Regions from separate parts of the Paenibacillus sp. FSL H8-0034 genome, predicted to be linked through region 2. Evidence: riboswitches for the same ligand, from Rfam matches in the RefSeq annotation. Region 2 holds a riboswitch; each other region holds the start of a gene.
The links. A riboswitch is a leader RNA that binds a small molecule or an ion and turns the genes downstream of it on or off. The one in region 2 is predicted to bind cobalamin.
Positions count from the first base shown of each region.

Region 1: linked by a shared signal. The riboswitch ahead of NST47_RS34570 (ABC transporter substrate-binding protein) and the one ahead of cobJ (precorrin-3B C(17)-methyltransferase) in region 2 are both predicted to bind cobalamin.
Region 3: linked by a shared signal. The riboswitch ahead of NST47_RS31180 (ABC transporter substrate-binding protein) and the one ahead of cobJ (precorrin-3B C(17)-methyltransferase) in region 2 are both predicted to bind cobalamin.

Region 1 is NZ_JBBOBS010000001.1:7,744,417-7,750,889, reverse strand. Features, by position in the region: gene NST47_RS34575 (helix-turn-helix domain-containing protein) at 1-2,344, shown strand, start outside; cobalamin riboswitch at 2,465-2,660, shown strand; gene NST47_RS34570 (ABC transporter substrate-binding protein) at 2,815-4,416, shown strand; gene nikB (nickel ABC transporter permease) at 4,379-5,359, shown strand; gene NST47_RS34560 (ABC transporter permease) at 5,356-6,276, shown strand; gene NST47_RS34555 (ABC transporter ATP-binding protein) at 6,412-6,473, shown strand, end outside.
Region 2 is NZ_JBBOBS010000001.1:7,128,658-7,135,130, forward strand. Features, by position in the region: gene cobJ (precorrin-3B C(17)-methyltransferase) at 307-2,313, opposite strand; cobalamin riboswitch at 2,483-2,697, opposite strand; gene NST47_RS31855 (anti-repressor SinI family protein) at 2,921-3,100, shown strand; gene NST47_RS31860 (helix-turn-helix domain-containing protein) at 3,172-3,510, opposite strand; gene NST47_RS31865 (VanZ family protein) at 3,671-4,084, opposite strand; gene NST47_RS31870 (helix-turn-helix domain-containing protein) at 4,068-4,463, opposite strand; gene NST47_RS31875 (aminotransferase class I/II-fold pyridoxal phosphate-dependent enzyme) at 4,761-5,927, opposite strand; gene NST47_RS31880 (HAD family hydrolase) at 5,979-6,473, opposite strand, start outside.
Region 3 is NZ_JBBOBS010000001.1:6,971,748-6,978,220, forward strand. Features, by position in the region: gene cobT (nicotinate-nucleotide--dimethylbenzimidazole phosphoribosyltransferase) at 1-777, opposite strand, end outside; gene NST47_RS31170 (ABC transporter ATP-binding protein) at 780-1,610, opposite strand; gene NST47_RS31175 (FecCD family ABC transporter permease) at 1,698-2,732, opposite strand; gene NST47_RS31180 (ABC transporter substrate-binding protein) at 2,733-3,758, opposite strand; cobalamin riboswitch at 3,938-4,093, opposite strand; gene NST47_RS31185 (hypothetical protein) at 4,097-4,627, opposite strand; gene NST47_RS31190 (DUF6081 family protein) at 4,833-5,561, opposite strand; gene NST47_RS31195 (prenyltransferase) at 5,589-6,473, opposite strand, start outside.

The DNA.
Region 1 (6,473 bases), 620 kb from region 2:
CGGTATCTCCCCACGTCTGTATTCACGGATGAAAACCTATTTTTTCTCCTATATGCTTCTGGTCGTGCTTCTGCTGGTGGGTATTGGCGGGTATATGAATACGAGTTTTTTCCATACGCTGCAGGGAGTTGTCGAGCAATCGAATGTGGCTTCCCTGCAGCAAATTCGCGATCAGATCGATCAACGGCTCGTGGAGCTGCAGCGGATGTCCGTGCAGATATCCCGCAACACGAAGCTGCTGCCCTATATGATAACCCAAGGGGGCTTTGAAGCGGCTCAGGCCAATCAGGAGCTGAGATCGTACGGCTCTACCAGCTCATTCCTGCTCGATATCGGCGTGTATTACGCGCAGGCACAAGCGAACAAAGTATATGCTGCCAGCGGTGTGTATGATCTCGATACCTTCCTGGAGCAGATTTATCCATTTCAAGGCTTGAACCAAAGTGCATTTGAAAAACTGGTCTCGGACTTAAAGGGTCCGCTGATCATGCCCGTACAATCGATTGTTATCAACGGTGCCAACAATACGGATGCAACACTCTATTTGTATCCCGTTCCCAATAACGGCAGCACGAAGCCATATGAGGTTATTATTTATGTGATTAATGGTGCGGAGATCAAAAAAACAGTCGGAGGCGCACTGAAGCAATTCGAGGGCATGGCGGTTGTGATCGATAAACAGGGCAAGCCTATCGTGTCCGTATCCAGTGAAACCGTTGGGAGTCTCGATTCTGCACAGCTTCTGGCCTACCTTCCCGATCAGCCTTCCGCTTCGGTTCAGACCGTTCGTTTATCGGAGGGAAGCTACTCCTCGGTCCGACTCGATTCCAGCGTTGTCCCGTGGTCGTATTATGTCGTGATGCCGACGGAGCAATTTCTCAATCGGGTACGCCATACGCAAATGATTTTCTATGTGACGATTCTTACGACCTTGCTGCTCGGTATTGTGCTGTCCTACATGCTGGCTACCCATAACTATAAGCCGATCAAACGGCTGCTGGAATCTCTCCGCAATAAAGGTACAAGTGATTCTTACCAAGGCAAAGACGAGCTGGGCTGGATCTCCAGAACGATAGAGGATATGAGCATTGAAAACAGCGGTTTGCGTTCACGACTGCGGACGAAGTCGGCGATGATTAAGGAGAAGCTGCTCTCCGATCTGTTGAAGGGCAATGTGAAATCGAAGGCAGATATCGCAGAGCTGTTGGATACAGCGGGTATGAAGCTGGGAGATGATCATTTTGCCGTGCTGTTGTTCATCATTGATGATTATCGGCGGTTCGAGGAAATGAATACGACTATTATTCAAAATCTGCTCAAATACAGCATTATTAATGTAGCGGAAGAGATTTCGCTTGAAGCCGGATACGGGTATGGTATCGATATGACAGAAAATAACGGTGTCGTGGTGCTGGTCGGCATGGAGCCGATGGTTGATCCCTTGCACATGATAACGGAGGTAGCCGAGAAAACGAGACAATTTTTCGAGCAGAGCTTTCCTTTTACGGTGACGGTAGGGGTCAGTGATATTTTTGAGGATGCGCTTGCTATTCCTAAATATTTCAGGCAATCGTATGAATCGGCCCAATACCGGTTTATGAAGGGACACAATTGTGTGATTCAATACCAGGATCTTCCTTCCCCGACTTCGTTGTCTCAGCCTATGCATGAATTTGAGGAACAGCTTGTTAAAGCACTAAAGCAGGGGAGTAAAGAAGGGGCCGTCCGTGCCATTCATGACGAGATGATTGAAATTCGCAGGTATGATCTTGCGGTTTCTTTTGTGCAAAGCATCTGTTTTCGCTTATTCGATGGGGTAGTTAAGCAGCTGGAGGAGATCAACCTGCCGCTTAATCATGAAGGAGAGAGGGAAAAGGTTGCACTGCGTGCCTTTGAATTTGAGACGTTGGATGAGTTTGAGCGAGCCTTTGTAAGGTTTTGCGGTCGGCTGGCCGATGACATTTCTATGAAAAAGGAAAGCAAAAACTTTGAGCTGCGCGACAAGCTGTCTACGTACATTCATGATAATTACATGGACGGTACGCTCAGTCTGAGTAAAATCGCAGAGCAATTCTCGCTGTCACCCTCCTATTTGTCCCGTTATTTCAAGAATCAGATGGGGATTGGCATCAGTGAATATGCAGACGAGCTCCGAATGGAAAAGGCGAAGGAGCTATTGCAAACGAACACCTGGACGGTAAAAGAGGTGACAGAGCAGGTTGGTTACGCTGATCAGACTTATTTTATCCGTAAATTTAAGAAAAGGGAGGGGATTACGCCTCAGCAATACAAGCTTTTGTCAACAACGGGGGAGCCATTCGGCAATAGCTCCGATCCCACATGAGGTTATGGCAAGAACCAGGTCGGCTTGTTATATGGCTGGCCTATTTGTAGTTTCTTATAATACTTCTACGTCTTCCATTGATTAATAGGGAATAGTAGTGTATATTCTTAATAGTAATAATTACATATTAAGTGAATAGGTGCTCTGTATCGTAATCTCGCTCAGAGCTTAATAGGGAAGTTCGGTGAAAAACTGATGAGGTCCCGCTACTGTAACAGAGGAGTCAAAGCGTAAATGCCACTGATCGCAGGATCGGGAAGGTGCTTGTCGATTATGAATCTGGAGCCAGGAGACCTGCCTATTCGACAGACACTGCTTAACCTACGGGAGATAGGGAGGTGTTAAAGACAGCCATCGTTAGCAATAGTCTATACGATCACGGGCATCTTTTACCTTTGTACGGCAGAGGTTAACGATGTCTTTTTTGCATCTGTATGTAATTGAAATAATGGAGAGAAGGTTTATAAAACATGATAAGCAAGTTGTACCAGCAAGCAAGACAATATGCAAAATTAGGACTGTTAAGCGCCAGCATGGCAATTGCTTTATGGGGCTGCAGCAGTCCAAGCCCGCAAACGGCGGAGCAGCCACCAGCAGCACCCAGCCAGGTACAGCCAACTGAGGTTGTCTTGGCAGCTCCACGCGACCTGGCTCCGGGTCCACAGGATGCTTATTACACGAGCACCATTCTCTATGTATGGGAGCCGCTGATTACAGCCGGTGAAGACGGTAAGCCTGCGCCTAAGCTCGCCGCTTCCTGGAAAATGTCCGAGGATGGCAAAGAATGGACGTTCCAGCTTCGTCCCAATGTGACTTTTCATGATGGAGAAAAGCTGAATGCCGATGCAGTTATCGCCAATTTTAACCGTTATAAGCTTGCCAGTCCCAAAAGCTCACCCTTTTATACATTGGACATTAAAAGCTCGTACCCCGGATTAAAAGAGGTAACGAAGGTTGACGATATGTCGTTCAAGCTGAGCTTCGAAACACCGCAGCCTACTCTACTGTATTCGATGGTTAACTTTTCCAGTCCGATCTACAGTCCCAAAAACTTTACCGAAAAAGGTGATTTTAACGGATTGCCGCAAGGTACCGGACCTTTCAAGCTGATCAAGCACGAGAAGGATCAATATGCGCTGCTGGAAGCTTATGATGGATATTATGGCGATAAAGCCAAAACGAAGACGATTCGAGTTCGTGTCATTCCCGACCCGGATACAAGATTGTCGGCTCTGAAATCAGGTGAAATTATGGGTGTTATGGATTTGGGTGCAATTCCTCCTGCCTTGGCCAAGGAGCTATTGAAGGACAAGCAGTTTGAGGTTTCAGTAGCGAAATCGACGATTTCCCACTACCTGCACCCGAACGGCCAAAAGCCGCCTTTTGACAATCCAAAGCTGCGGCAAGCGATTTCGCTGGCGATCGATCGCCAACAGCTGGTAAAGGAGCTTTATTTGGGCTACCCTACCGCTACGGTTAATTTCCTGAATGCAACGTCTCCTTTCTATAAGGATTTTAAAGTGGACTATAATTTGGCGGAGGCCAAGAAATTAGCTGCTGAAGCGCTTGGCGGCAAACGTGAAAAGGTTGATTTGATCGTACCGACCTATGGGCTGGATCGTTACCCTTACAAAGCGCAGGCCGAGCTGCTGCAGGCAGTATTCAAGGAGCTTTCTCTTGATGTGGACATTCGTATTCTGGATGGCGCTGCATTCAAGGAAGCACAGAGCAAGGGCGAATATAATCTGGCTTTGGCCACGCAAGGACTTCCGAACGGTGATCCGTTCACACTGTTCACTAATTATCTGGGCAGCACAGGTTCAAGCAACAAGAGCTATAGTCTGGGCTACAAAAATGATCGTGTGGATCAATTGCTTAAAGAGGCTAAGGATGCGCTTGGCATGGATGAGAGAACCAAGATTTATAATGAGCTGCAAGCTTTGGCGGTACAGGACCTGCCGACAATTCCATTGTTCAATGATGCCAGCCTGATTGCTTACAACAAGAAGATTAAAGGCTATCAAGCGACGATTTATGGCACTACGCTGCCGCAATTGGAATGGGCTAAGTAGCATGCTGTATGTGTTCCGCCGAATAACGGCCGCTATTCCTGTGCTGATCGGCATATCGCTGATTGCTTTCATGCTGAACCTGGTCTCTCCCGGCGATCCTGCTGTAGAGGCGCTGAGCTTAAGCGGAATGAAAGAGCCTACCGAGCAGGAGGTTGCAGTGAAGCGGGAGGAGCTTGGGTTGAACGACCCGATCCCCGTTCAATATGTGCGATGGCTTAACAGAGCTGTACAAGGCGATCTGGGCTCCTCCTACATGACAAAGGATTCGGTAAGCGGTGAAATTATTCGCCGTCTGCCCGTCACACTCTCTGTAGCTCTGCTTGCTGTTGTGTTAGCGGTCGGTACAGGGATTCCGGCAGGCATGCTGATGGCCTTAAAGAAAAATGGCTGGATCGACCATGCTGGACGTGCCGCTGCTATGCTGCTGGTATCGATTCCCGGCTTTTGGCTGGCCATCCTGCTGATTACGTTATTTTCGGAAAAGCTCCATCTGCTGCCGACCAGCGGATACGGTACTTGGAAGCATCTAGTCATGCCGGCGATTGTGCTTGCTTCAGGAACGAGTGCCGTATTGATGCGGTTAACACGGTCTACCTTGCTGGAAACGATGAACCACAGCTATATTTTGACGGCAAGGGCCAAGGGGCTGCGTGAAGGAAATATCGTTACCTGGCATGCGCTTCGCAATGCATTAATCCCGTTAGTTACCGTAATCGGTACGTATTTTGGCGCGATCATGGGCGGTTCTGTCATTGTGGAGGTCATCTTCGCTTTGCCTGGAATCGGCAGATTTGCGATTGAGGGGATTCTACGCAGGGATTACCCGGTCATTCAAGGGTATGTCGTGTTTACCGGGCTTGTCTATGTCGTATTTAATTTGCTTACGGATTTTTCATATTTGATCATTCATCCGCAGATGAGGCTGGGAGGAAAGCTGAAGTGACCTTACAACCTGACAGCACAGCATCCCGGAGTCATGCCTCAGCTGCATCCAGCCTCTCCGTGATGAAGAGTCGGTTGTCTGCCATTGTCAGCACGCTGTCTCCACTTGGTATCGCTGCGATTGTTATTCTGTTCACGATCCTGACAGCGAGCATTCTTGCACCGTGGATTGCTCCGTATGACCCGAATCAGATCCATATGTCTGAGCGGCTTGCACCGCTGTCCTTCAGCCATTGGCTCGGTACGGATACACTGGGCAGGGATGTGTTCAGTCGTATTTTGTATGGCGGGCGGATTTCTATTGTGCTGGCCCTTGTAGTGACGATTGCCACAATGCTGATCGGGCTTATTATCGGGACAATAGCGGGATATTTTGGCGGTTGGTTGGATGATTGTATTCAGATCGGTATCAGCATATTCCAGGGCTTGCCTGGACTGAGCTTTATGATCGCGATCGCCGGTACGCTCGGGCCGGGTGTCAACAGCTTGTTTATCGCGCTAGTCGTCACCTCATGGGCTGACTTTTCCCGAGTCGTGCGTGGCGAAGTGATGAAGATACGTGAGGAATCGTATGTCGAGGGCATTCGGGCGATGGGTGGAAAGCATGGCTATATTGTGCTTAAGCATGTAGTACCGAATATGATAGGTCCCATGATTGTACTGTTTACGGTAAGGATTGGGCGGGTGATTCTGTCTATCGCGTCCTTAAGCTTTCTGGGCTTGGGGCTGCAGCCGCCAACCCCTGACTGGGGAGTTATGGTGAACGATGCGAGACCCTACTTCCGCAGTTATTTTCATCTGATTGTTGCGCCTGGACTTTGTATTGCACTTGTTTCTTTGGCGATTAACTGCTTGGGTGACGTATTAAGAGATGTTTTCGACACAAAGGCAGAAAAAGATAAATTCTGGATTTCCTGATGGTGACAGGGTAGCAGTACTTGCGGCGTCAGGAGCTCGGGGGTAGCAGAAGGAGGAGGGAAACGTATCAGCACGCTTTTATCGATTGAACAGGTATCCGTCGGATTTCAGACAGCGGCCGGTACAGTCAGGGCAGTGGATAATGTTACCCTGGCGCTGCAGCAGGGGCAAATTCTCGGCCTGATCGGGGAAACGGG
Region 2 (6,473 bases):
GAATGCCTTAACAGCATCGTACAAAGGCGGATGTTAGCAAAACTTATTATTATAGAAGCATCTCTCTCAAAATAAGCAGCTGATCCGATATAAAACATCATAACAGCAGCGTCTTTCATACGAAAAGTAACGGGTACGATATAAAACATCGTTAGAACTAAACAAATCGAACAATTTGGATGAAATCGTTCACCTTACGATGTTTTTCATCGTTACAACTGCCTGCAGCTTCGAATCATTCGGCCATACGATGTTTTGCATCATTACAAGCATCATATTCGTATGGCCTATCCATGCTAAAAGCTCCTAATCTCCGCAAATCGCATTTTCTATAGTAAAGACAGGCAAATCTTGATGACGGTAGCCTTCAAGCTCCTTGACTCTTTTAAAAAACTTATGGAATCTTTCATTCGGATGACCTTCGGTTACGTATCGATGCATAATATTTTCAATCGTGGTGACCAAATCCTCAGGCTTAATCCCTTCAGCAACCGGCTGAGCCGGGTGAACGTTACGACCTACGGTTTTACCGCCCAGGAACAAGTCGAACTTCTCCCTGCGGTAGACGATTCCGATGTCCTCGTTGACGGCACCATAGCAGGCCATTCCGCAGCCATTGAAACCGATTCGCATTTCCTTGGGAACGCCCAGCCCACCGAGCTTCGCCTGCAGCTCCTCCGCATAAGGAATAGACTCGCCCTTCTCGCCATTGCAAAAATCGCAAGCCTTTACCTGTGCGACATCGCCGATCGGAGCCAGCAATAATCCTTCCTTGCTAAGCTTATCCGTAATCTCTGCCGGATTATCTGTAGGCACACGCAAGATCAGTTGATGATGTGGCGTATATTCCATCGATCCCTTGTCGCCGACAACGGCTGCCAAAGTCAGCATCTGCTTCGCCGTGAACTGCTTGTTGGCCACGCCTGGGCTGACGGCAAGCTCAAAGATCGATTGCTGCCTGAACAAACCTGCTGTGACCGCAGCAGGTGCTGCAGATCGTGCCGGTTCAGCAGTTGATGCAGTCACCACAGATGGTGCCGCCAACGTGTTGACTGCTGCCACTCCATTCCTTCGATCCACAAGCTGCAGCGCCTCCATGGCCAGCAGCAGTGGATCTGCACTGACGTGGCGTTCTGCTACTGCTACAGCACTCGGCTCAACAGCAGTGGACACACCTACTATCGTTGCCCTTCCAAACGGTCCTTCGTTGTGCAACAAAGCAGGTTTACCTGAAGTCGCTTTTCCCAATACACCCTCACTGGAAGCCAGCTTCGGTGTATCTGTTGTTCCCGGTCTTGGCGATGCGGAGCTCGCTAACAGGGTATCTGGCTGGCGGATTGCCGCTGATGTCGACCCAACGTTCGGGATGCGCTCATCCTCCTCGTCATCCCATTCCTCATCGTCTATATCCTCAATCAGGGAGTCTCCTTCTGCTTCGGATTCCCATTCCTCATCATCGTATTCGTCATTCGCTTCCTCGGGCAGCTGCTCCAGCGCCCAAGGCTCTGCTTCCTGCCGCAGCCGCTGATGCGGCCGCAGTGGCTGCACGTCGGCGCCGAGCGTGTACTTGCGTTGGTAGCCGCGAGGCGTAATCATCAATCCGTCATAGACCATTGTTGACGAATTGCCGATAATGACCGTAGTCAGCATGCCGATATCGTGATCCAGCATATCCCGCAGGTTCGTTAGTACAATATGCTGACGATCCCGATACGCGCTTTTCACAATGCCAACTGGTGTTTCCGGTGAACGATACTTCAGCAGAATCCGCTGCGTCTCCACAATTTGCCGAGTCCGTCTGCCACTTCGCGGATTGTACAAGGCGATTACGAAGTCCGCCTGTCCAGCCGCTTCAACCCGCCGCTCAATCAGTTCCCAAGGCGTCAAATGGTCGCTAAGACTGATCGTGCAGGAATCATGCATAATCGGTGCGCCCAGCAGGGATGCCGATGAGTTAATCGCCGAAATACCGGGAATAATCTCAACCTCCACGCCGTCCTCCGGGTGCCAGCCCTTTTCCATCAGTACTTCGTACACCAGACCCGCCATTCCGTATACACCAGCGTCACCGCTCGAAATGACCGCAACCTTTTTCCCTGCTTCCGCCTGCCGCACCGCCTCTTGAGCACGGCTCACTTCCTCAGTCATACCCGTTCTTACAATTTGCTGATCGCTCAGCAAACCGCTGATTAAGTCTACATAGGTGTTGTAACCGATGATTACATCGCTCTCCTGGAGCGCTTCACGAGCCCGTTTCGTTATATGTTCAAAGCTGCCGGGTCCAAAACCGACAATCAGCAATTTCCCTGCCACAAGCTGCACATCCTTTCCCTATCCACATCCATAAAATGACAACAAAAAAAGCACTTCCAATGTGTTAGAAATGCTGTTGCATCACATACATACATCGACAACAGGCTCTCTGCCCTTTACCTCTGTAAGTAAGCCAGTCTCTAACACTTGCCTAAATCCACGTAGGTTAACAGTGTTGTTTAAACAGGCAGGTTTCCTGACTCAGAACATCGTGCCCGACTCCTTCCCAAAGCACTAATGCTGCTTCAGTGGATACATCTTTCAGGCATTTGCCAATCTCGATTAGCGTTCTTTACAGTGGCGGGTCCGTGCCGGATTTGAACCGGCTTCCCTTTTAAGCGAATGAGATTTCTCAGCACTCGCACCTATTCTATCACGTATACAATTGTCTGGTTTCATCATATCACCCGTAAGGAAGCTTTGTCTATGTTCGAAGTTCGCCCCATACGGTAACCTAACCGTTCTTGCTTCTTCAAAAATGTTAAATATGATACATTTTGTATAAAAACTAATAATCATGATTGATTTCGCAAAATAAACATGCAATAATACATTTAATGATACATATTGTATCCAACCGCATTCATTTATTTAGGAGGGGTTACCTGTGAGTAGCACGAACCGAGTGGAGCTTGAGTTGCTTGATCTGGAGTGGGTGGAGCTTATTATGAGTGCTCGTAAGATGGGGCTTAATCCGTGCGACATTCGCGCATTCCTGTCAGGCCCCGAGCAACCTGTGCCGCATCTGGATATGAACACTGAAAATGATCAATATGTTCTCAAGTGAAATACAAGACGAGTGGTTATGTTTAACGCAGGGGGCTAACTTATAAAGTGTCTGATACAGAGCTTGCTCAGCTAGTCATCGTTAGGACGGTTCATTACCCACTTGTTGTACTCCAGATACTCACGAAACCGCTTCTTGTCCACCCCTGATGACATCGCGTCTTTAATAATGTCATACCACTCCTGATCAAATTCATTGTCATTAGCGGTCGGTTCCTCGGAATCAATAAGTCTGTTTACCGTCACGTTTAATACAGCCGCAATTTTTTCGAGAAACTCAATGGAAGGATTTTTCTGAATATCACGTTCTAATTTACTTATATACGATTTAGCAACGCCTGCACGTTCGGCCAGCTCCGTCAGAGACATTCCCTTTTCTTTTCTAAACTGCTGGACACGTTTACCTATCATTCTGAATCTTCCCTCTTCACTTGATGAATTGAGATAACTTAGTGACTACAGTATATCAAAATTCTCTTTAAAGAACAAACTCGTTTTTCCAACGAGCCAATCGTATTTTGTACAAAAAGCCCCAGAAGGGGCTCTTTGTCGTGCAACTGTACAAACGCAATTATCGTCGTCTCTTCAAATAAACAAAAATCAATAGAAATAAACACGCTGACAATGAATCAAGGAGGACATCTTGTGCTAAAGGAGTCCGGTCAGGTACAAAGGATTGATGCCATTCATCCAGTACAGCGATCAGAGTGGCACCAAACCACGCGTAACCGATTGCATGCTGTCTGATGACTATATATAGCAATACACCTAGTAGTCCATAGGTCAGAATATGCGCAGATTTGCGTACGATTACATTCATTGCATATGCATGATTTTCAGTCATACCCGTTATACGCCGAATGATCACCATCGTGTGTTCTCCGGTAAATATCTGAAAAACAGCTAGCCAATAAATAACACCCAAAGAGACCACCAATACGATCCACCAAAGCCAGGGCTGTATCCTTCTACTTGTTTTTGTCATTGTGCCATTTCATAAACTCAATAATGATTTTGTATTCATGAATCTGTTCTTTATTAATACCTGATTTTCTCAAATCATAAATAAAATCCATCCACTCTTTTTCAATTTGCTTTTTTTCCGCATCACCTGTAATAAGTAACAGCCTCTTGAGGTCAACCTTTAAAACCGAGGCTATTTTTTCCATAACATGAATGGATGGATTTTGTTGAAGATTTCTTTCGATACAGCTCAAATAGGATTTGGATACACCAGCTCTCTCTGAAAGCTCAGACAACGTATACCCTCTTTGTTTCCGAATAGCAGAGATATTGTTACCGATCATGTACATCACTCCAAAGTGACACTTTTGGCAAGATTTAAGATTTGATTCAGCCATCATTGCTACCCATCAGAACGTAGAGTCCCTTCGAACCACCTCCTCCCCTATTCACACTGTAGCTTTAAACTGAATACACCCGTATAATAGTACATAAATATAGAACAAGGGGGTCATGTTATGTACTCACTTACGACGGTATTACTGAAAAAGGCGACATTTACTTACCATAAGGTTTTGTATACGTACAATTTTATCCTCTACAGGGATTGTCTTGACTCGAAAATGAAAAATCAATTTTATATGAAGCTTCGGCATCATGCTCAAAAAATCAATTAACGGTTCGGATCACGAGCTTGTTCAGGCGATAATGCTTGCTTTTTTTACAAAGCACCTTTTAATACAATCCACCACCCTCTCCTGCTCACTTTCGGTCATTCCAGACCCTGAGGGAAGGCATATTCCTTTTTTAAATAACTGCTCGGAAACGATTCGACTCTCGCTGTGAGGGTAAAGCCTGACCCCCGCAAAAAGAGGCTGCAGATGAAGCGGCTTCCAAACAGGACGAGCTTCAATATTCTCCAAGGCTAACGCTTCCAGCAATTCATTCAGAGACACACCGGCTTCTTTCTCATCAACCGTTAAAATGGTCAGCCAACGATTCGAACGGGTATTCGTCAGCTCAGGAATAAAGCCTGCTCCTGGCAGACGAGATAACTCTTGCTCGTAACGTTTGAAAATAGTTCTTTTTGCTTGAACCCTCTCCTCAAGCACTCCAAGCTGAGCTCTCCCAATCCCCGCCAACACATTGCTCATTCGATAGTTATACCCGGTCTGGCTATGCTGGTAATGGACAGCCTGATCACGCGCCTGGGTTGCCAAAAAACGTGCCTGCTTTAATCTCTCCACATCATTGGAAACCAGCATGCCTCCTCCTGAAGTCGTAATGATTTTATTCCCGTTGAACGAATAGATCCCATAGGTGCCGATAGATCCACTTGCACGCCCTTTATACGTCGAACCAAGAGATTCTGCTGCGTCCTCGACGACCGGGATCTGATAGAAATTGCATAACGCCATAATTTCGTCCATTTTGGCACATTGACCATATAAATGAACGACGATAACAGCCTTCGGCATTTTTCCCTTTCGAGCTGCATCTCGCAATGCGTTTTCTAACGCTTGAGGTGACATATTCCAGGTATCAGGCTCGGAATCAATAAATACGGGCGTCGCTCCCAAATACAAGATCGGGTTGGCGCTAGCTACGAATGTAAGACTTGAACAAAAAACCGTATCACCGGCTTTTACATCCAATAAGCGAAGACTCAAGTGTATGGCAGCCGTACCCGAAATAACGGCAGCGGCATCGTCGGTCCCGACATAAGCGGCAAGCTCCTTCTCAAAACCGTCGACGTTCGGTCCAAGTGGTGCAATCCAATTGGTCTCAAAGGCTTCCTGGATATAGGTCTGCTCATTCCCGCTCATATGCGGAGGGGAAAGATAAATTCTGGGTTCATTATGCATACACATTCAACCTTTCTGTAGTTAATTAAGAACAAGAAAATCCAAGTGGTATTAAACAAACATATGCTGCAGCATTGGTAGATCAGATAGTTTTCTTAAATCATCGATTATATAATGTGCCATATATTCCGGTTCAACGGTGACTCCTGCATATACCCCTTCTTTTCGATCGATATAGATTGTTGTCCAACCCAGCCGTTTGGCAGTTATAAAATCTTTTTGCACATTATCCCCGATATAAACGCATTGATCATGCGGAAGCTGTAATTCACGACTTGCTTGTTCATAGGCTACTTGACTTGGTTTCCAGCATTCCTTTCCCCATTTATCGGTAAGAATAACGGAGTGACATTTCTCGCGGAGCTTAAGTGCATGGACCTTTTTTTCCTGGGCAACCAAATATCCATCTGAAATCAAGCCAATTTTGACGACGTTGTTTACATGCTCAAAAACCCATTTTGCATCGTCCAGCAGATGAATATTCGGATCATGGGAGCGATAATAATTCACTATACTCGTAATCAAATGATCATCTATCTTCATATT
Region 3 (6,473 bases), 160 kb from region 2:
ACAACGATGCAATGCCGCACCAAGAATGACCCCGGCCAGCCCTGCGATTTCCAGCCCTCCCAGCTTGGCAAGAACGTCCAGAGCATTATCCTTATCCGGCTGATTAAGCTCGATGGCGCGCGCAATAACAGCTTGCTTATGCTGCAATCGATCATCGTCGATACCCGTCCCGCGTCCTACCGTGTGCTTAAGCTCTTCGTCCGTTAATACGGCTAATATGGCAGAGCTTGCTGTCGTGTTGCCGATACCCATCTCGCCAGTTGCAAACAACGTATATCCTTGTGCTGCCAGCTCTTCAACCAGATTAATACCGACCTGGATGGCCTGGAGCGCTTCCTGCTCTGTCATTGCAGGCCCTTTGGCCATATTGGCGGTACCAAAGCGCACCTTGCGTGAATACAGCAAAGGATGCTCCAATTGGGCATTCACTCCGATATCCACACAGATCACATCCGCATTAGCATGACGAGCCAATACATTCACAGCAGCTCCACCGCTGCAGAAATTCAGTACCATTTGTTGAGTGACCTCAGATGGAAATGCGCTAATTCCCTCCTCACACACGCCATGGTCGGCTGCCATGACAATAACTGCCTTTTTACCGATCTTTGGAACCGTTATCCCTGTAATACCTGCCAGCTGCTTGGCTATCTCCTCAAGCTTGCCGAGACTTCCCGGCGGTTTCGTTAGCTGATCCAAATGATCTGACGCAGCTTGGACAGCATCCAAATTTATTGGTTGAATAGCTGAAATTATCGTTTCCAGCGATGTAGGCATCCTCAATCTTCCCCTTTTATACGGCTATTTTTTCTGTCAGCATAAAGCAAAATTTGTGGAACTTCATAAATTGGATGCTCCAGCACAATAGGACGGGTATGATACACCGGCTCCAACAGCTCGCTATGTAAGACTTCCGCAGGCCGACCAATGGTTACAATTTTGCCAGCCTCCATGAGCAGCAGCCTGTCACAATACTGTGCTGCCAGATTCAAATCATGGAGTACAGCAATAACGGTTAGCTGCTCTTTCTGCTGCCAGTCGCGAATCCACTCCATCATCTGCAGCTGATAACCAATATCCAGATATGTCGTTGGCTCATCCAACAACAGCAAACGCGGCTGCTGCGCCATCAGCTTGCCAAGCGCAACACGCTGCCGTTCCCCTCCACTTAATCGATCCACGGTACGATCTGCCAGCACTTCAAGCTGCAGCCGCTGCAGGATGTGTTCGATCAGTGGTTCAACATCTGCAGCCGATTCATCGCCCAACCAATTCTGAAAAGGATAGCGACCCATGGCAACCATTTCCCGCACGGTGAAACCAAGCGGAGGCAGTGAATCCTGCTCCAGCACAGCCATCCATTGCGCCAACTGCTTGCGAGGGTACGAATGAGCTGTTCGGCCTTCCAGCAGTACACGACCAGTATCTGGTTTATCGATTCCGGATAACAGCTTTAATAGCGATGATTTGCCACTGCCATTCGGGCCAATAATACCGAAGCATTCTCCAGGCTTCACGGTGAAGCTGACCTGCTCCAACACCGTTTGCGTTCTATATGCTTTACTGACATTATCCACTTGAATGATCGCCATTTCGCCAATTTCAGGCATTGTATTCACCCCATCTCACTGGCCTTCTTCTTTCAATTCGACATTCTACTATTCAAGCTGAATCTGACAAACTGCCAGCATGGAGTTCTAACCCGCTCGCCGCCTGCTCTTGCGCAGCAAATAAACAAAAAACGGCGCACCGAGAAATGCCGTTACCACGCCTAGCGGAATTTCCGTGGGACTTAGCAGCATCCTGCCTAGTGTATCGGCACACAGCACATAGAGGGCGCCTCCGATCAATGATAGCGGCAGCAGCAGCCGATAATCGGGTCCAACCAACAGACGCAGCAAATGGGGCACGATCAATCCAACAAACGCAACGACGCCCGATACAGATACAGCAGCTGCGGTTACCAAGGTAGCTGCGACCAACACCGTCAGCTTGGTGCGTTCGACGTTAACCCCCATATGCGCGGCTTGGGCTTCTCCCAGGGAAAGCAGATTCATCGCGCGTCCAAATAACAGCAGCAGCAAAGCTCCAAGCACCAAATACGGCAGTAAAATCAATGAATAGGACCACCCCCGCAGTGTCAAGCTGCCCATCAGCCAGAACACGATCTCGTTCACAACCTGCTTCGACATCGACACCATCAAGGCAACAAATGCACCCAAAAACGCTTGCATTACAACACCGGATAAAATAACAGTTTCGATCTGCAGCTTCCCGTCCATACGGGCCAGCAGCAGTACCGTAAAGAGCGACGCCATGCCTGTGCCGAATGCTACGGCTGGTATCGTCCAAATGCCCAATAAAGAAAACTGAAGTCCGAACAAGATCAGGAAGGAAGCACCCACAGCGGCCCCGGAGGAAACTCCTAACGTATATGGATCAGCCAGTGGGTTGCGCAGCACTCCCTGGAAAGCGGCACCGGCAACTCCAAGCGAAGCACCTACCAATACGCCAAGCACCACCCTCGGAAACCGTACCCGCCAAACGATCTGCTCGGAGGAAGCTTCCCAATTCACCGATATATGGTCGCCTATCCATGGAAGCTGGTGAGCCACGATCCCCCACACCTGCAGTAGAGGGAGCTGGACCGTCCCAATCGATAAGGATAGCGTAATGGCAAGAAGAAGGAGCAGCATGCCTGCCCCTCCCCAAATCAACAGCTTTTGCTTCATTTATTTCACCAATTCCGGATATATGCCCTTGGCAATATCAACGAGACCTTGTGTAATCCGTGGTCCCGGACGGCTGATCCAGTCTTTGTCGACTCCCACGATCCGATTGTTTTTCACGGCATCGATTTTTTCCCAGCCGCTGCGTTCTTTAATAATTTGATCTAAAGTTTTTTTCGATTTGTCGTCGATCAGATTGCTCGGGTACAAAATAATTTGTGGATTGGCGGCGATAACCTTTTCTTCATTCAGCTGCGAATAGCCGGGTATTTCTCCATAAATATTGATACCCCCGGATAACGTAATCAGCTCGTCCATGAATTCGCCTTTGCCAACTGTCCAGCCTGGTGAGAATTCAAGCAATACGCGTTTTTTCTGCTCCGGCTGCAGGTTCTTGACGGCATCCGTCACCTTTTGGCGATCTGCCTTCATCTCGGCAACCAGCTTCTCCGCCTGCTCCTGCTTATTGAAAATTTGACCGAACAGCAGCGTATTATTCAATACATCGTCGACAGTTTTCGGCTCTACCTTGAACACATTCAATTTAAGTGAACGCAGCTGCTCTACGGTCGGTGTTTTCATCGACACACCTGTAACAATCAGATCCGCATTCGATGCCAGCAGCGCCTCCTCATTAGGCTTGACGATGCTGCCCATCTTCGGCTTCTTCAAAGCCTCTGCCGGATAATCACAAAAATCCGATACTCCATACACCTGCTCACCCAAGCCGAGCGCGAACAGCGTCTCCGTCTCACTTGGAGAAATCGATACCAGTCTGGCAGGCGCTTTGTCAAAAACAAATTCCTTTCCTGTTGCGTCCTTCACTTTGAGCGGATAGACAGTCGCTTTAGCAGTTGGAGCTGCTGTCTCCCCATTAGGCAGCTGCGAACCCTGGCCAGTACCTGCCTTCGGTGGTTCAACAAGCTCTCCCTTGCCTGGTGATACGCTTGAGTTCCCGCAGCCTGCTATGATCAGCAGCAGTACAATCATACCAATCAGCACAGCCAGCTTCGAACTGTGGCGCTGCATTTTGCTTATATTCCCTAGCTTCATCTTAAAGCTCCTTCCTCGCTTCCCCCAACAAAAGAAAAACCTCTCGCTTCTTTTCACAAAGAAACAAGAGGGGCATGCGCTAAATAAACGATTACACCAAGCTCGAAGAGCCTCTGATCATTCAAACGCGACGCTCCTTTTTCCTCGAAAGGGACAGTCTTTGCAGTGAACAGGCAGGTTTCCTGACTTGAGAGTTTGTACCTGATTGGTGATTTCTCCTTTACAGTGGCGGGACCGCGCCGGATTTGCACCAGCTTCCCTTTTAACCCGATAAGCAACAGCTTACAGGCACCTGTTCAAGCTTTATTAAATTGTTATTTTTGGGCAATTACCTTTAAAACCTGCATAACCAGATCCTGCTTCTTCGCATTAGCCGGTACAAACGCAATCAGATCTTTACCATTAAGCTTTAAATCTGTCAACCACTTCGTTTGTTCCAGAGGTATGCCATAGAGATGCTTCTCGACGCCTCCGGATTTTCCATCCACGGGGATCTCCATTACACCATCAGGGAAATCCTCGGCTTTGGCTACCGCATCCAGACTGACATAACCGCCCTGCTGACCGAGTGCCTTGAACTGCTCCTTAGGTACGACAATGATTCCGTTATCGCCAGCCGCAATTTCTACGACCAGCTTTTCCATGGAAAAAATAGGCGTTGTTTGTATTTTAACCGTTGGTGCTTGTCCCAGCTTTTCCACCAAACTAGCCTCCAGCTTATCGCCCACTTCACTCGGGATGCCGCTGCTCGACATCATAAATATCGGCACATCAGCCTTCGGCCCCCCACAGCCTGTCAAAATCAGCAATAAAATCAACCCTAAACATGCAAATTTCGCCTTCATCTGTCTCTCCTCCCAGACCAACCAACCAGCCGTCCGTACTGAAATCTCACCTCACATCTTATCACAAAAGCTATCATTCCACAAAAACTAATACGTATGACAAATACCCTTCAAGCCGTTCAGGCTCAAAGGGTTATCTCGAATCCAACCTCATCCACAAACACAGCATTACAATACTTCGGCAACTTCAGGAAAGCAGCAGCCTTTAATCCTGATACGTCACTTTAATTGGCGTCCACTCGGCAATAACCGTTTGACCATGAACCGATACGCTGCCCTCGGGGGTCAAATCCTTTTCCGTCATAATTCCAAGGGCAACCGTGAATTGATTCAACTTGATTGGCACCTGCCGTTCTCGCCGAACCTCGACACCATTAACCGCAAAAATAACCTCGTCATTTCCACGATTGTACGTAATTCGATACGTATTGAACTCTCGCGGCTGAAAATCCGTCTCTTCCTTGAAAATACAAAAAAATCTGGTTTTGTCCGATTCCGGAACCTCGACGCCAGGAAAAGGAAGAATTCCATAGACGCTGGCAAACGTATCATTCCCCACAAAAAAATCAAGCGCTGCGCCTGTAGTAAAATCCAGCAAATTCAGTGAAACAAAACCATCATACAAATCATGGGCGGCTGTCCCCGTCGTTCTTGAACGGATTTGCAGCTCGAAGCTGACCTCGCCTGCTTCCGGCACCTGAACTGCATCCACTGAATAATACATATGCTTCGCATTATCCAGAAACTGCACATGATCGTGCTTGCGGCTGAGCGGTGCGCGTACATATAAAATTCCATTACGAACGATAACTACAGCATTTGGCTCCCGATAATTCCAGAAGGAACCGTCCTGCAGCGGAAATCCGCCAATTTTCCAGACATCCTTGTCGGACAAAATGTTATGAAAATCTCCTAATATGTGTTCTCTGCTCATCCAAGCCGCCTCTTTTTCTGGTTGAATTTACTGAAAAATCCCTTGTGCCAGCAGCGTCAGAATCATGATCGACCCACAGCGGACTGTAACACGTAGTGAAGCTCCCATCAAAGGCAGGTAAGCGACCGAAGGATTCTCTGACTTCAGCATACCATATACCTTGTATATAGGAATAACAGTAACCAAAGCAATCAATGAATAATAAGGAAGTACACGAAAAAGGACACACACCAACAATGAAAGGAACGCCAGAAATAGCAGGAAACGTGAAAACTGAATAGCTCGTTGTTCTCCCCACACCACGACTAAAGTATGTTTACCCGCTTGTTTATCCGACTGCCAATGCAAAAAATGATGATTAAACAAAATCAATGTAGTTAACAGACCAATCGGCAGCGATAACAGCAGTGCGCGATAATCAAGCTCCATCGTCTGGACAAAATAGCTGCCCATAATCGGTAAAATCCCAAAGGACAACAAAATAGCCAGTTCACTGTAGCCTTTGCCTCGATAGCCAAACTTGAGCGGTGGTGCCACATAGAAATAAGCAATCAAGCCTCCCAGACCGCCGAAGATCAATACCCACCAGCCTGCATACAACCCAAGCACCAAACCGCATATCAGGGCAACTGAGAATAAGGACCAGGTTAAGAAAGCAAAGGTTTTCTCCGATAACGTGCCATTAGCCAAAAATCCTGAATTTGTGGAGATCGTACCCGAGTTTATTGCTGCAGCAACATCGACACCGTTCCGATAGTCCCATAAATCGTTAATCATATTGGAAAATAGATGGGCAGCTCCGGCGCCAATTAAGGTGATGACAAAAAGCAGCGGATGAAATATACCCTTCCACGCATATGCCCCTAAAGCACCAAGAATAATCGGAATCATCATAACAGGAATGACTTGGAA